DNA from 2 places in the Serratia ficaria genome. Region 1 is predicted to be linked to the other one. Evidence: predicted binding sites of a transcription regulator. Region 1 holds the regulator's gene; the other holds the start of a gene.
What was found. Region 1 encodes Fur, which represses iron uptake genes when iron is present. Its sites were predicted from a motif close to ATAATAATGAGAACNACTATCAA; they were not measured.
Positions count from the first base shown of each region.

Region 2: the regulator Fur is predicted to act here: its motif matches at 3,567-3,589, upstream of feoA (ferrous iron transporter A).

Region 1 covers NZ_LT906479.1:1,357,708-1,365,578, forward strand. The annotation lists gene chiQ (ChiQ/YbfN family lipoprotein) at 28-354, shown strand; gene CKW09_RS06430 (beta-N-acetylhexosaminidase) at 366-3,023, shown strand; gene fur (ferric iron uptake transcriptional regulator) at 3,212-3,658, opposite strand; gene fldA (flavodoxin FldA) at 3,989-4,528, opposite strand; gene ybfE (LexA regulated protein) at 4,792-5,079, opposite strand; gene ybfF (esterase) at 5,338-6,111, opposite strand; gene seqA (replication initiation negative regulator SeqA) at 6,335-6,874, shown strand; gene pgm (phosphoglucomutase (alpha-D-glucose-1,6-bisphosphate-dependent)) at 6,949-7,871, shown strand, end outside.
Region 2 covers NZ_LT906479.1:4,885,401-4,893,271, forward strand. The annotation lists gene greB (transcription elongation factor GreB) at 195-668, shown strand; gene CKW09_RS22940 (Tex family protein) at 771-3,101, shown strand; gene feoA (ferrous iron transporter A) at 3,710-3,934, shown strand; gene feoB (Fe(2+) transporter permease subunit FeoB) at 4,001-6,316, shown strand; gene CKW09_RS22955 (FeoC-like transcriptional regulator) at 6,316-6,555, shown strand; gene CKW09_RS22960 (YdgH/BhsA/McbA-like domain containing protein) at 6,599-6,883, opposite strand; gene bioH (pimeloyl-ACP methyl ester esterase BioH) at 7,152-7,871, opposite strand, start outside.

The sequences.
Region 1 (7,871 bases):
CCGGGGCAACTGAACGGGAATATAACGATGAAAAAAATCATGCTGATATTGGCCGCCGCCGCTGCGCTGAGCGCCTGCGCGCAACCGGCCGCGCCGCCGGAAGACGCCAAACTGAAACAGGCCTACAGCGCCTGCATCAATACCGCAGAGGGATCGCCGGAAAAACTGCAGTCGTGCCGGGCGGTGCTGAACGTGCTGAAGCAAGAGAAACGGCACCGGCAGTTCGCCGAGAAAGAAACGGTGCGGGTGATGGATTATCAGAACTGCCTTCAGGCGGTGCACAGCGGCAACGGTCAGGCGTATGACGCCAGGTGCGGCAAGATTTGGCAAGAGATCCGCGACAACAACAATTAAGGATGAAGCAGATGAACCGATTCAAACTGAGTGCGCTTGCCGCGCTGACGGCAACCCTTGGGCTGTTTGGCGGCGCGGGGAATGCGCTGGCCAATCAGCAGCTGGTGGATCAACTGAGCCAGCTGAAGCTGAATGTGAAAATGGTCGACAACCGCGCCGCCGACGGCGGCCTGGACTGCGCCGCGTTGGGCGCCGACTGGGCGGCGTGCAATCGGGTATTGATCACCCTGAGCAACGACGGCCAGGCGATCACCGGCGGCGACTGGGCGATTTATTTCCACAGCGCGCGCCAAACCCTGCAGGTGGATAACGAACAATTCAGGATAACGCACCTGACCGGCGATCTGTACAAACTGGAGCCGACCGCGACGTTCAGCGGTTTCCCGGCAGGGCAGGCGGTGACCATCCCGATCGTCGCCGAATACTGGCAACTGTTTAAAACCGATTTCGTACCGCGCTGGTACGCCGCGTCCGGCGACGCCAAACCGAAAATTCTGCGCAATACCGATACCGAAGATCTGAGCCGCTTCGTGGCGCCCTTTACCGGCGACCAGTGGAAGCGCACCAAGGACGACAACAACGTTCTGATGACGCCGGCTTCGCGCTTTATCAACAACGCCGCGCTGAAAACCCTGCCGGCCGCCGCGCTGCGCGGCCAGATTGTGCCGACGCCGCGGGAGGTGAAGGTGCATCCGCAGGATGTCGACCTGAGCAAGGGCGTGGCGCTGGATTTGAGCGCGCTGGCCAAACCGGCGGCCGAGGCCGTAGGCCAGCGCTTCGCGCTGCTGGGCGTGGCCGCTAACGCGCAGGGCTATCCGATCAACACCGCGATCCAACCGGGCAGGTTCAAAGGCCCGCTGGCGGTGTCGGGCGCCTATGAGCTGAAAATCGGCAGGCAGGAAGCGCGCGTGATCGGCTTCGATCAGGCGGGGGTATTCAACGGGCTGCAGTCGATCCTGTCGCTGGTGCCGAGCGATGGCGGCAGCGACATCGCCACGTTGGACGCCAAAGACGCGCCGCGTTTCCCGTATCGCGGCATCTTTCTCGACGTGGCGCGCAACTTCCATCATAAAGACGCGGTGCTGCGCCTGCTGGATCAGATGGCGGCCTACAAGCTGAATAAATTCCACTTCCACCTGAGCGACGACGAAGGCTGGCGCATCGAAATCCCGGGCCTGCCTGAACTGACCGACGTCGGGGGCCGGCGCTGCCACGACCTGAGCGAAACCGCCTGCCTGCTGCCGCAGTATGGCCAGGGGCCGGAGGCATACGGCGGCTTCTTCTCCCGGCAGGACTATATCGACATCGTCAAATACGCGCAGGCGCGCCAGATTGAGGTGATCCCGGAAATCGACATGCCGGCGCACGCGCGCGCGGCGGTGGTTTCCATGGAGGCGCGTTACAAAAAACTGCATGCGGCGGGCAAAGAGCGCGAGGCCAACGAGTTCCGCCTGGTCGATCCGACCGATACTTCCAACACGACTTCGGTGCAGTACTTCAACCGCCAGAGCTATCTGAACCCGTGCCTGGACTCCTCCAAACGCTTTGTCGACAAGGTGATCGGCGAGATTGCCCAAATGCATCGAGAGGCCGGCCAGCCGTTGAACACCTGGCATTTCGGCGGTGACGAAGCGAAAAATATTCGCCTGGGGGCGGGGTATACCGATCGCCTGAAACCTGAAGCGGGCAAGGGCATAATCGACCAGAGCAAGGAAGACAAGCCCTGGGCGAAATCCCGGGTGTGCCAGGCGATGATCGAAGACGGCAAGGTGGCCGATATGGCGCATCTGCCGAGCTACTTCGGGCTGGAGGTCAGCCAACTGGTGAAGGCGCACGGCATCGGCAGAATGCAGGCCTGGCAGGATGGCCTGAAAGATGCGCAGGACGCCGGCGCGTTCGCCACGCCGCGCGTGGGCGTGAACTTCTGGGACACCCTGTACTGGGGCGGTTTCGACAGCGCCAATGACTGGGCGAACAAGGGCTACGAGGTGATCATCTCCAACCCGGATTACGTTTATATGGACTTCCCTTACGAGGTGAATCCGGACGAGCGCGGTTATTACTGGGGCACCCGCTTCAGCGACGAACGGAAGATGTTCAGCTTCGCGCCGGACAACCTGCCGCAGAACGCCGAAACCTCGGTGGACCGCGACGGCAATCGCTTCACCGCCAGAAGCGACAAACCCTGGCCGGGCGCCTACGGCATCTCCGCCCAGCTGTGGAGCGAAACCCAGCGCACCGACCCGCAAATGGAATACATGATCTTCCCGCGTTCGCTGTCGGTAGCCGAACGCGCCTGGCATCGCGCCTCCTGGGAGCAGGATTACCGGGCCGGCCGCGAGTACCGGGGCGGGAAAACGCACTTTGTCGACGGCAAGGCTCTGGATCAGGACTGGCTGCGCTTCGCCAACCTGCTCGGCCAGCGCGAGCTGGCCAAGCTGGACAAGGGCGGCGTCAGCTATCGCCTGCCGGTGCCGGGCGCGCGCGTCACCGGCGGCAAGCTGGAGGCGAATATCTCTCTGCCGGGGCTGGGCATCGAGTACTCCACCGACGGCGGTAAGCAATGGCAGCGCTATGACGCCAACGCCGGGCCGGCGGTCTCCGGCGAGGTGCTGGTGCGTGCGGTCAGCCCGGACGGCAAGCGTTACAGCCGCGCCGAGAAGGTTTAAGCCGGCTGATGCGGCCCGCTGCGTGTCGGCGGCGGGCCGAGGGTGAAGTGAGAGAAGTCGGTGGAGTTACGCCGCTGCAATTGTGGTATTTCGTCAAGTGAACCTTCCCCGGCGCTGCCGGGGCTTTTTTTCCCGCCGGCGACGGGCACAAAAAAACCGCCCTGAGGCGGTTGTTCAATCCCGGAGGATTACTTGGCGTCGTGCAGCGTATCGTCTTCGCGGCAGTCACCGGTTTCACAGTGGCCGTACAGGTACAGGCTGTGGTTGGTGAGTTTGATGCCGTGTTGCTTGGCGATGTCGCGCTGACGCGCTTCGATCGATTCATCTCTGAATTCGATCACTTTGCCGCAGTCCAGGCAGATCAGGTGATCGTGGTGGTGCTGCTGGGTCAGTTCGAATACGGACTTGCCGCCTTCGAAATTGTGACGAGTCACAATGCCCGCATCATCAAACTGGTTCAGCACGCGGTAAACCGTCGCCAGTCCGATTTCTTCGCCCATATCTATCAGTTTTTTATACAAATCTTCCGCACTGACGTGATGGCATTCCGGATTTTGCAGTACTTCCAGGATTTTGAGTCGCGGAAGCGTGACTTTTAAGCCGGCCTTCTTCAATGCGGTGTTGTTGTCAGTCATGCGGATTCAGTCCTGTTACTATGCTAATCAAGTTGAGGCGTTCTCGCCTGTGGCATCGGTCGGCACAAAGAGTTAATTGCGTCTCATTATAGAACCGGTTGCCCTAAATGGAAACCGCCGGTTGTTAACAAAGATATAATTGCACTATTGCATGGTACACATGCAACGCCTTGATGGATGGGATAAACCGATATCTCAGTCTACCGTGACGATGTGGGAAGTTACCAATATGTAGCTTCTATTGCAGCAATCCATGCTGCCGATGACGGCCCTGCTGGCCACACTATGCACTTTGCAGGGCCTTTGTTCAACCTTTAGGCAACAATGGCCTCAGCCGACGATGTCGGCCAGGCTCAGTTCTTCGACGATCTGTTTGACCCAGGCTTCGACACGTTCGTTGGTCAGCTCCGGTTGGCGATCTTCGTCGATAGCCAGGCCGATGAAGTGGTCGTCGTCCGCCAGGCCCTTGGACGCTTCGAAATGGTAGCCCTTGGTTGGCCAGTGGCCGACGATGGCGGCGCCGTGGGGTTCGATGATGTCGCGGATGGTGCCCATCGCATCACAGAAGTATTCCGCGTAGTCTTCCTGGTCGCCGCAGCCGAACAGCGCAACCAGCTTGCCGTTGAAGTCGACTTCTTCCAGCGTCGGGAAAAAGTCATCCCAGTCGCACTGCGCTTCACCGTAGTACCAGGTTGGGATACCCAGCAGCAGGATATCGAAACCTTCCAGATCCTCTTTGCTGCTTTTGGCGATGTCGTGCACTTCAGACACCTCGTCGCCAAACTGTTTCTGGAGAATTTTCTGGATCATTTTGGCAATGTTTTCGGTATTGCCAGTGTCGCTGCCAAAGAAAATGCCTACAGTAGCCATATCGCGTATAACCTTTAAATTCAATTAATTGCATTACACGATGTTAGTGCTGACCCCGCTAACACCGATTAAAATGATGCCATGGCAAAAGCCGGCCGCCGCAGTGGCGGGCGCCGTGTGGGCGCGGTCTCTTGCCGGTAAACGCCTATCATGCCAGAAATTTACCCCGGGGTTTTATCGCATTTATGCGATGCCGGAGGAGAGTAAAACGGTGTTGATCCGGCGTCATCCTTAACGCCGCGCCGCATGTGCGGCCGAAGAGATCAATGTTCTGGCTGTTCTTCCGCCAGCTGCGCCAGCAGCATTTGCTCAATGAGCTCGCTGCGGCTGATATTGCGCTGTTCCGCCAGTTTGTTCAGGGCGTCCACCGCATCCGCGTTGATTTTCAACTCCACGCGCCGCAATCCACGTACTTTATCGCGCCGCAGCTGATTGCGCTTATTGATTCTAAGCTGTTCATCGCGGGATAGCGGGTTGGTTTTCGGGCGCCCCGGACGGCGTTCATCTGCGAACAGATCCAGCGTCGTGCGATCCGTTTGTTCTTTTGCCATAGGTAGCGGTACTGCAAGGAAGTTTGCATCAAAAAGCGTTTTACACGCTTCCGGACGATTCGGTTAACACACTTCGGGCCAATAAACCCTAACCCAAATTCACCCCCGGACTGGCGTTAGCGAACACGCTGGGCAGGGCGGCAAAATTATAGCGCGCCATATTACCCCAGCAGATAGAGCAACGACAATGCTTAACTGAGCCGAAAGCGCGCTAAGCCGTTATCTTTAGCGCGTTTTTTCGCCAGCGACGGGCGTTTGTCAGGCTTCGCCGAGAAAACGGTGGATGGCGCGCAGCACCGCTTCCGGTTTTTCGGCGTGCACCCAGTGCCCGGTTCCCGCCACCACGTGCGCGCGGGCCAGCGGGAACTGGCGCGCGATGTCGGCGCGGTAACCGTCCTGCACGTAGGGCGACAGCCCGCCGCGGATGAACAGCGTCGGGTGCGGCCAGGCGGGCACCTCCTGCCAGCCGGTGACGTTTTCGTACTGCGCGATCAACACCGGCAGGTTGAAACGCCATTCGCCGTTGTGGAAGGATTTCAGCAGAAACTGGATCACCCCTTCTTCCTGCAGATAATCGCGCATCAGCTGGGCGGCCTGTTGGCGCTGGGTAATGCCGGCGGCGCTCACGGCCTTCAGCGCGGCGAAAATCTCATCGTGGCGGCGGGTGCGGTAATCCACCGGCGCCACGTCGATGACGATCAGCTTGTCGATGCGCTCCGGCGCAATGGCGGTCAGCGCCATCGCCGCTTTGCCGCCCATCGAATGGCCGATGACGATGACTTTCTCCAGCTGCAGGTCGTCGAGCAGCGTCAGCAGATCCTGCGCCATGGCCGGGTAGGTCATCTCTGCGGAACGCGGCGACAGGCCATGGTTGCGCAGATCGACCTTGATGACGCTGTGGCGCCGGTTCAGGTCGCGCGCCAGCACGCCCAGGTTGTCCAGATTGCCGAACAGGCCGTGGATCAGCAGCACCGGCAGGGCGTCCGACTCGGCGGCCAGCAGTTGATAATGTAATTTCATGGCGAAGTTCATGCTGAGAGAGATTCAGATTAGGGTATCATGATTGAATCGCACGATGAATAACGCGGAGTTGAGCGATGCAGCTTGAAGTACGACGGGAATAGGTATTAGTCTGCATTTTCCGTTTGGCGACACTTAGTGGTGTTCGCCCCCGCGCTTTTAACCTTATAATCCCATGGCTTGAATGCAGGATCTGGCTTCAGGTTCTAAGTAGAAAAAACAGTACTGGATAAAGATGAAAACTATTGAAGTCGACGAAGAGCTTTACCGTTATATTGCCAGCCACACGCAACACATCGGTGAGAGCGCGTCCGATATTTTACGCCGCATGTTGAAATTTACCGCAGGCCAACCGGTACGCTCCGTACCCGCCGCCGGCGCTCAGTCCGCCGAGTTGGAAAAGGCGGCGCCCGCGCAGCGCCCGCGCGATCGCGTGCGCGCCGTGCGTGAGCTGCTGCTGTCGGATGAGTACGCCGAGCAGAATAAGGCCGTTAACCGTTTTATGCTGGTGCTGTCCACGCTCTATACCCTCGATGCCGCCGGCTTTGCCGCCGCCACCGATGCGTTGCACGGCCGTACCCGCACCTACTTTGCCGGCGATCAGCAAACCCTGCTGGCCAACGGTACGCATACCAAGCCGAAACACGTTCCGGGCACCCCTTATTGGGTGATTACCAATACCAATACCGGCCGCAAACGCAGCATGATTGAACACATCATGCAGGCCATGCAGTTCCCGGCGGAACTGATAGAGAAAGTTTGCGGCACCGTCTAATTTAGCGAACAGCCCGTCATGCTGGCCGTGCGACATATTGCCCGGCCACTGGCAGGGATGAGGGAGATAGGTCGATGGCGAATAGTCCACGTGCCGGGCAGCCCGCCCGGCAAAGCGATTTGATCAACGTAGCCCAGCTTACGTCGCAGTACTATGTGCTGCAGCCGGAAGCGGGCAACGCCGCCCACGCGGTGAAATTCGGGACATCCGGTCACCGCGGCAGCGCGCTGCGCCACAGTTTTAATGAAGCGCACATTCTCGCCATCGCGCAGGCGATCGCCGAAGTTCGCCGTCAGCAGGGCACTACCGGTCCGTGCTACGTCGGCAAGGATACCCATGCGCTGTCGGAGCCGGCCTTCATTTCGGTGCTGGAAGTGCTGACCGCCAACGGCGTCGACGTGGTCGTGCAGGAAAACAACGGCTTCACGCCAACGCCGGCGGTATCGCACGCCATCCTGTGCCACAACCGCCAGGGCGGGGCGCAGGCCGACGGCATCGTCATTACCCCTTCCCATAACCCACCGGAAGACGGCGGCATCAAGTACAACCCGCCGAACGGCGGCCCGGCCGACACCAACCTGACCTCGGTGATTGAAAAGCGCGCCAACGAACTGCTGGCGCAGCAGTTGAAGGGCGTTCAGCGTCAGTCGCTGGACAAGGCCTGGAACAGCGGCCATCTGCACGCCAAAGATCTGGTGCAGCCGTACGTTGAAGGGCTGGTCGACGTCGTCGACATGCCCGCCATCCAGCGCGCCGGCCTGAAGCTGGGCGTGGATCCGCTCGGCGGCTCCGGCATCGCTTACTGGCAGCGCGTGGCCGAGCATTACCAGCTGGACCTGACGCTGGTGAACGATTCCATCGATCAGACCTTCCGCTTTATGCATCTGGATCACGACGGCATCATTCGCATGGATTGCTCTTCCGAGTCGGCGATGGCCGGGCTACTGGCGCTGCGCGACAAGTTCGATTTGGCGTTCGCCAACGATCCGGATTACGA
Region 2 (7,871 bases), 1.7 Mb from region 1:
AATTTCTTGTCTCTCTCGCCAGATATCCTCCTTTCGTCACATTCCTTTTCCGCTATCGCTAAGCATACTCCCGATCGTTAAAAGCTGCGCAAACTGAATAAAAACCGTGCGGCAAGGCGCAGGCCCGCGCGCCATTTTTAAAGCCTTCTCCATTCACGTACACTGTGCCGGTGACCCAATAAAGATAAGCCACGATGAGAACTCAACTGATAACCCGCGAAGGGTACGACAAGCTCAAGCAGGAGCTGGATTACCTCTGGCGCGAAGAGCGCCCCGAGGTGACCAAGAAAGTGACCTGGGCCGCCAGCCTGGGCGACAGAAGCGAAAACGCCGACTACCAGTACAACAAGAAGCGGCTGCGCGAGATCGACCGCCGCGTGCGCTATCTGACCAAATGTCTGGAGCAGTTGAAGATCGTCGACTACTCCCCCCAGCAGGAAGGCAAGGTGTTCTTCGGCGCCTGGGTCGAGGTGGAAAACGACGACGGCGATATCAAACGTTTCCGCATCGTCGGCTATGACGAGATTTTTGGCCGGCGGGACTACATCTCCATCGATGCGCCGATGGCCCGGGCCCTGCTGAAAAAACAGGTGGGCGACACCGCCACCGTCAACACCCCGCTGGGCGAGGCGCTGTGGTACGTCAACGCGATCGAATACCCGAAGTAAGATTCGGTTTTTTCCGAACGGCCGCTCCACTGGCATTTTCCGCGCGCAATCCGTATAACTGTCCCCTGTTTATTCACCGTTCCCAACACAGATACCAGACTTATGAATGACCCACTGAGCCGCATTATCGCAACAGAACTGCAGGCCCGGCCGGAGCAAGTTGACTCCGCCATCCGTCTGCTGGATGAAGGTAATACCGTGCCCTTTATTGCACGCTATCGTAAGGAAGTCACCGGGGGCCTGGACGACACCCAACTGCGCCAGCTGGAAACCCGCCTGGGCTATCTGCGTGAACTCGAAGACCGCCGTCAGACCATCCTGAAATCGATCGACGAACAGGGCAAGCTGACCGAGCCGCTGGCGGGGGCGATCAACGCCACGCTGAGCAAAACCGAGCTCGAAGATCTTTACCTGCCGTACAAACCGAAGCGCCGCACCCGCGGGCAGGCTGCCATCGAAGCCGGCCTGGAGCCGTTGGCGGATACCCTGTGGCAGGATCCTCAGCAGCAGCCGGAGCTGCTGGCCGAAAGCTACGTTAACGCCGATAACGGCGTGGCGGACGTGAAAGCCGCCCTCGACGGCGCGCGCTATATCCTGATGGAACGCTTTGCCGAAGACGCCGCCCTGCTGGCCAAGGTGCGCAACTACCTGTGGAAAAACGCCCATCTGGTGTCCAAGGTGGTGGAAGGCAAAGAACAGGAAGGCGCCAAATTCCGCGACTATTTCGATCATCACGAACCTATCGCCCAGGTGCCTTCGCACCGCGCGCTGGCGATGTTCCGCGGCCGCAACGAGGGCGTACTGCAGCTGGCGCTGAATGCCGATCCGCAGTTTGAAGAAGCGCCGCGCGAAAGCCAGGCGGAACAGATCATCATCAACCACCTCGACCTGCGCCTGAACAACGCCCCGGCCGACGCCTGGCGCAAAGCGGTGGTCAACTGGACCTGGCGCATCAAGGTGCTGCTGCACCTGGAAACCGAGCTGATGGGCACGGTGCGCGAGCGCGCGGAAGACGAAGCGATCAACGTCTTCGCCCGCAACATGCAGGATCTGCTGATGGCCGCGCCGGCCGGCATGCGCGCCACCATGGGCCTGGACCCGGGCCTGCGCACCGGGGTGAAGGTCGCCGTGGTGGACGCCACCGGCAAGCTGGTGGCTACCGACACCGTCTACCCGCATACCGGCCAGGCGGCCAAAGCCGCCGCCATCGTCGCGGCGCTGTGCATCAAACATCAGGTAGAGCTGGTCGCCATCGGCAACGGCACCGCCTCACGCGAGACCGAGCGTTTCTACCTCGATCTGCAAAAACAGTTCAGCGAGGTCAAGGCGCAGAAAGTGATCGTCAGCGAAGCGGGCGCCTCGGTGTATTCCGCCTCCGAACTGGCGGCGCTGGAATTCCCCAATCTCGACGTCTCGCTGCGCGGCGCGGTATCCATCGCCCGCCGCCTGCAGGATCCGCTGGCTGAGCTGGTGAAGATCGAGCCGAAATCCATCGGCGTCGGCCAATATCAGCACGACGTCAGCCAAAGCCAGCTGGCCAAGAAGCTGGATTCGGTGGTGGAAGACTGCGTGAACGCCGTCGGCGTCGATCTGAATACCGCCTCGGTGCCGCTGCTGACCCGCGTGGCCGGCCTGACGCGCATGATGGCGCAGAACATCGTCAACTGGCGCGATGAAAACGGCCGCTTCAGCAACCGCGAGCAGCTGCTGAAAGTCAGCCGCCTGGGGCCGAAAGCCTTCGAACAGTGCGCCGGCTTCCTGCGCATCAACCACGGCGACAACCCGCTGGACGCCTCCACCGTTCACCCGGAAACCTATCCGGTGGTGGAACGCATTCTGGCCGCCACCCAGCAGGCGCTGCAGGATTTAATGGGCAATTCGGCGGCGGTGCGCAGCCTGAAGGCCAGCGATTTTATCGACGAAAAGTTCGGTATGCCGACGGTCACCGACATCCTGAAAGAGCTGGAGAAACCGGGCCGCGATCCGCGCCCGGAATTCAAGACCGCCACCTTTGCCGAAGGCGTTGAAACGCTTAACGATCTGCAGCCGGGGATGATCCTGGAGGGGTCGGTCACCAACGTCACCAACTTCGGCGCCTTTGTGGATATCGGCGTGCATCAGGACGGCCTGGTGCACATTTCTTCGCTGGCGGACAAGTTTGTCGAAGATCCGCACAGCGTGGTGAAAGCCGGCGACATCGTCAAAGTGAAGGTGATGGAAGTCGACCTGCAGCGTAAGCGCATCGCGCTGAGCATGCGTCTGGATGAGCAGCCGGGCGAAGGCTCGCCGCGCCGCGGCGGCAACGCATCGGCGCCGGCGCGCGATAACGCCAACCGGTCGCCGGCCAACAAGGCCAAGCCGCGCGCCAGCGCGCCGGCCGGCAACAGCGCCATGGGCGACGCTCTGGCGGCGGCGTTCGGTAAAAAACGCTAACCGGGTTATTCAGGGCGGAGCCTGCTCCGCCCTTGCCGGATAATTATCCGGCGGCTTTTTTTGACCCATCTCAATAAACCGGCATTTTTTTATTACCGCGCTCGGGGCGATAAACCTCTCCTGTTGCCAACCGATAAACACTTCGCGCCAGCCACTTATTAACACCGCCATTAACACGCCATTTTCATCTGGTGATTTATGGGCGAAACACAAATGGTTACCGCTCGCATTCAAAGAGTGGAATGTTATTGAATTGCCCTTGGCGCTGATAAAAAAGCGATGAAACTGTCGCCGGCGTTTTCAAATGGGAAAAATTAATTACAATCACGTAACTGATTTAACTCGCCATTCTCATTTGTAGCGCGCCAGCGCCGGTGGTAAAACGGTGCTCAACAAGACAACGCCACGCCCACATGTGATTGTCATAATAATTGGTTACCAATACCCTTACTTTTTATATTGAATGCGATAATGATTCTCACTACTATTGCCTTCTTTATTTACCGCATAACCTTAATAGATGAATGACGCCGCGGGCCCAGCGCGCTCACCGGCCACGCTCAATAATCATCAGCCCGACTCTCATCGGCTCCCGGAAGGTTAACAATATGCATCTTCTGCCTAAACACGCTTATAAGATTGCCGGCTTCTCCAGCGAAATTGGCCCGGCCTATCGCCAGAAACTGTTATCGCTCGGCATGCTGCCCGGCTCCTCATTCGAGGTGGTGCGCGTCGCCCCGCTCGGCGACCCGATAGAAATAAAAACTCGCCGCGTCAGCCTGGTGCTGCGCCGGAAAGATCTGGCCCTGCTGCTGCTCGACGGCCAGGCCTGAGCCCGACCCTTTGCCGGCGCACCGCTGCGTCGGCGCTGTTTCCATTGACTACTATCACGTGGGATTATGAAAAAACTCACCATCGGCTTAATAGGCAATCCGAACTCCGGCAAAACCACGCTGTTCAACCAGCTGACCGGGGCGCGCCAACGGGTCGGCAACTGGGCGGGCGTCACGGTGGAGCGCAAGGAAGGCCACTTCACCACGCCGCAGTCTGAGGTGCGGCTGGTCGATCTGCCGGGCACCTATTCCCTGACCACCATCTCGGAGCAAACCTCGCTCGACGAACAGATCGCCTGCCACTACATCCTCAGCGGCGACGCCGATCTGCTGATCAACGTGGTCGACGCCGCCAACCTGGAGCGCAATCTTTATCTGACGCTGCAGCTGCTGGAGCTGGGCATTCCCTGCATCGTCGCGCTGAACATGCTGGATATCGCCAGGAGCCAGCGCATCGAGATCGACATCGCCGCGCTGTCGGCGCGCCTCGGCTGCCCGGTGGTGCCGATGGTTTCCACCAAGGCCGACGGCATCGGCGTGCTGAAGCAGATGATCGACAACCACGGTTTCAATGAGCTGAAGGCGCTGGTGAACTACCCGCCGCTGCTGCTGGAAGAGGTCGCCACGCTGAGCGACGCCATGCCGCAGCGCCTGCCGACGAAGCAACGCCGCTGGCTGGCGCTGCAGATGCTGGAGGGCGATATCTACAGCCACAGCCTGGCCGGCCCCGCCACCGCGCTGCTGCCGGCGGCCCGGCAGGCGCTGCAACGGCAGCGGCAGGAAGATCCGGCGCTGGTGATCGCCGATGCGCGTTATCAGTCGATCGCCCTCCTGTGCGACGCCGTCAGCAACTCGCAGCAGGCGCTGCCGAACCGCCTGACCGAACTGCTGGATAAGGTGATCCTCAATCGCTGGCTGGGGGTGCCGATCTTTTTGCTGGTGATGTACCTGATGTTCCTGCTGGCGATCAACATCGGCGGCGCGCTGCAGCCGATCTTCGACATCGGCTCGGCGGCGATATTCATTCAGGGCATTCAGTGGCTGGGCTATACCTTGCATTTCCCCGAATGGCTGACCATCTTCCTGGCGCAGGGGGTCGGCGGCGGCATCAACACCGTGCTGCCGCTGGTGCCGCAGATCGGCATGATGTATTTGTTCCTGTCGTTTCTGGAAGACTCGGGCTATATGGCGCGCGCGGCGTTCGTCATGGACCGGCTGATGCAGGCGCTCGGCCTGCCGGGCAAATCCTTCGTGCCCCTGATTGTCGGCTTCGGCTGCAACGTGCCGTCGATCATGGGCGCCCGCACCCTGGATGCCCAGCGCGAGCGGCTGATCACCATCATGATGGCGCCCTTCATGTCGTGCGGCGCTCGCCTGGCGATCTTCGCGGTCTTCGCCGCCGCCTTCTTCGGCCAGGACGGCGCGGGCGTGGTGTTCTCGCTGTACATGCTCGGCATCGTGGTGGCGATCCTCACCGGCCTGGTGCTGAAATACACCATTATGCGCGGCGAAGCCTCGCCGTTCGTCATGGAGCTGCCGGTCTACCACGTGCCGCACCTGAAAAGCCTGCTGCTGCAAACCTGGCAGCGGCTGAAAGGCTTCGTGCTGCGCGCCGGCAAGGTGATCGTGATCGCCAGCATCTTCATCGGCGGCCTGAACAGCTTCTCGTTCAGCGGCCAGCCGGTCGACAACATCAACGACTCCGCGCTGGCCTCGGTCTCGAAGGTGCTGACCCCGCTGCTGCAGCCGATGGGCGTGCACGGCGATAACTGGCAGGCCACCGTCGGCCTGGTGACCGGCGCCATGGCCAAAGAGGTGGTGGTCGGCACCCTGAACACCCTGTACACCGCAGAACAGATCAACAATCAGCCGTTCGACGCCGCCGGCTTTAACCTGCTGGGCCAGCTGGGCGGCGCGCTGCATGACACCTGGCAGGGGCTGAAAGACACCTTCAGCCTGAGCGTGCTCTCCAACCCGATCGAGGCCAGCAAGGGCGACGGCGAAATGGGCGCCAGCTCCATGGGCGTGATGAGCAGCAAATTCGGCTCCGGGATCTCCGCCTACAGCTACCTGATTTTTGTGCTGCTGTATGTGCCCTGCGTCTCGGTGATGGGCGCCATCGCCCGTGAGTCGAGCCGCGGCTGGATGACCTTCTCCATTCTCTGGGGGCTGAACATCGCCTATTCGCTGGCGACGCTGTTCTACCAGACGGCCACCTTCAGCCAACACCCGCGGTACAGCCTGGCGGCGATCCTGACGGTGGTGCTGATCAACCTGCTGATCCTGTTCGGCCTGCGCCGGGCGCGCAGCCGGGTGAGAGTGCGGCTGGGCAACGCCACGCCGGCCGCCTGCTGCCAGGGCCCGCAAGGAAGCTGCCACTGATGGCCGGCCTGCTGCAGGTGCGCGACGCGCTGGCGCTGCACGGCAGCGCGCAGCCGCAGCAGCTCAGCCGCCTGCTGGCGACGCCTCTGCCGCTGGTGCAGGCGATGCTGGAGCGTTTAACGGCGATGGGAAAAGTGGAGCGTATCGAACAGGAGGACGGCGCCTGCCTGAGCGGCAGTTGCAAAAGCTGCCCGCAGGGCCGGGGATGCGGTACGGTAACCTATCGGCTGAAAGCCTGAAATCAGGGGCGCTGCGCGTTGAGCGCCCCTCGCCAATCAATAATTATTGCTTGTCTTTGTACACTTCGGCGATGGCGCTGAACTTGCCGTGCTCACGGCCGGCCAGGATCACGTAGTATTGCCCGCCCTTTTCATCCGCCAGCTTGGACAGCTCTTCTTTGGCGTCCATCGGCGACGTGGTTTCCGCGGTCGTGGTGACCGTGCCGATTTTCTCGTATTTACCCGGATTCTTATCCAGATCTTCCTTGGTCAGCAGAGTTGCCGCCATGGAACTGAAAGACAAGGTACCCACCACCAACGCTGCAACTATCATCTTCAATGATTTCATGACTCTACCTCTCAATGGATAATTTATACGTTATGAAAGCCGTCAAGAATAATGCGCGCTAAAGCAGGCTGCCGTGACATCCTCAGGTCTCGTTGCTTTCCCTGACGAGACCCCTTGCCCAGAGACGAAACGCCAAAGTGAAAAAAGCGCACGCGGCTTTTTCACTTTGCAGCCAACGCATTGACTCACTAAGTATCGAACAGCTTTGTCTTTTATCCACCCGGGGGGCGCTTTTTTTAGCGCCCTATCGTGCTTTTCTCATCAATATTCAATGCGCTGTGATGAACGTTTCGATAATCGACGCAAACGCGTCAGGGTGAGAAATGAAAGGCGCATGGGCGGCTTTGGCGAGGATTTCTGCGGTTGAACGCGGCCAGGCGGCGTCGAGCAGCCCGGCGACCTTGCGCGGCACCAGCCCGTCCAGATAGCCGTAAACGCGCAACAGCGGCAGGTTCAGATCCGCCATCGGCCGGCGCAGATCGGCGGTGCGCAAGATCTCCAGGCCGCCGTTCAATACCTCGACCGTCGGCGTGGGCTGGTTGAGCACCACCGCTTTCAGCTGGCGGGCATCCTGACGGGCGCTTTCGGTGCCCAGCGTCTGCAGGGCCAAAAAGCGCTCGACGGTGCGCTGGAAATCCTGACTCAGCTGATGCTGAAAGCCGCTCAACACCTCAGGGCGGATCCCCGGCCAGTCGTCGCGGGCGGCAAAGCACGGTGAAGAGGCGACGGTGATTAACCCGCTCGCCCGCTGCGGCCGCGTCAGCGCAATCTGGCTGGCCACCAGCCCGCCGAGCGACCAGCCAAGCCACCAGGCCTGCGGCGGCGCGGCGGCGAGCACCGTCTCCGCCATCTGTTCGAGCGACATGGCGCCAAACCCCTGGCTGCGCCCATAGCCCGGCAGATCGACCAGGTGCAGGCGAAAATGCGGCGTCAGCCGCTCCAGCATGCAACCCCACACTTCGGCATTCAAACCCCAGCCGTGCAGCAG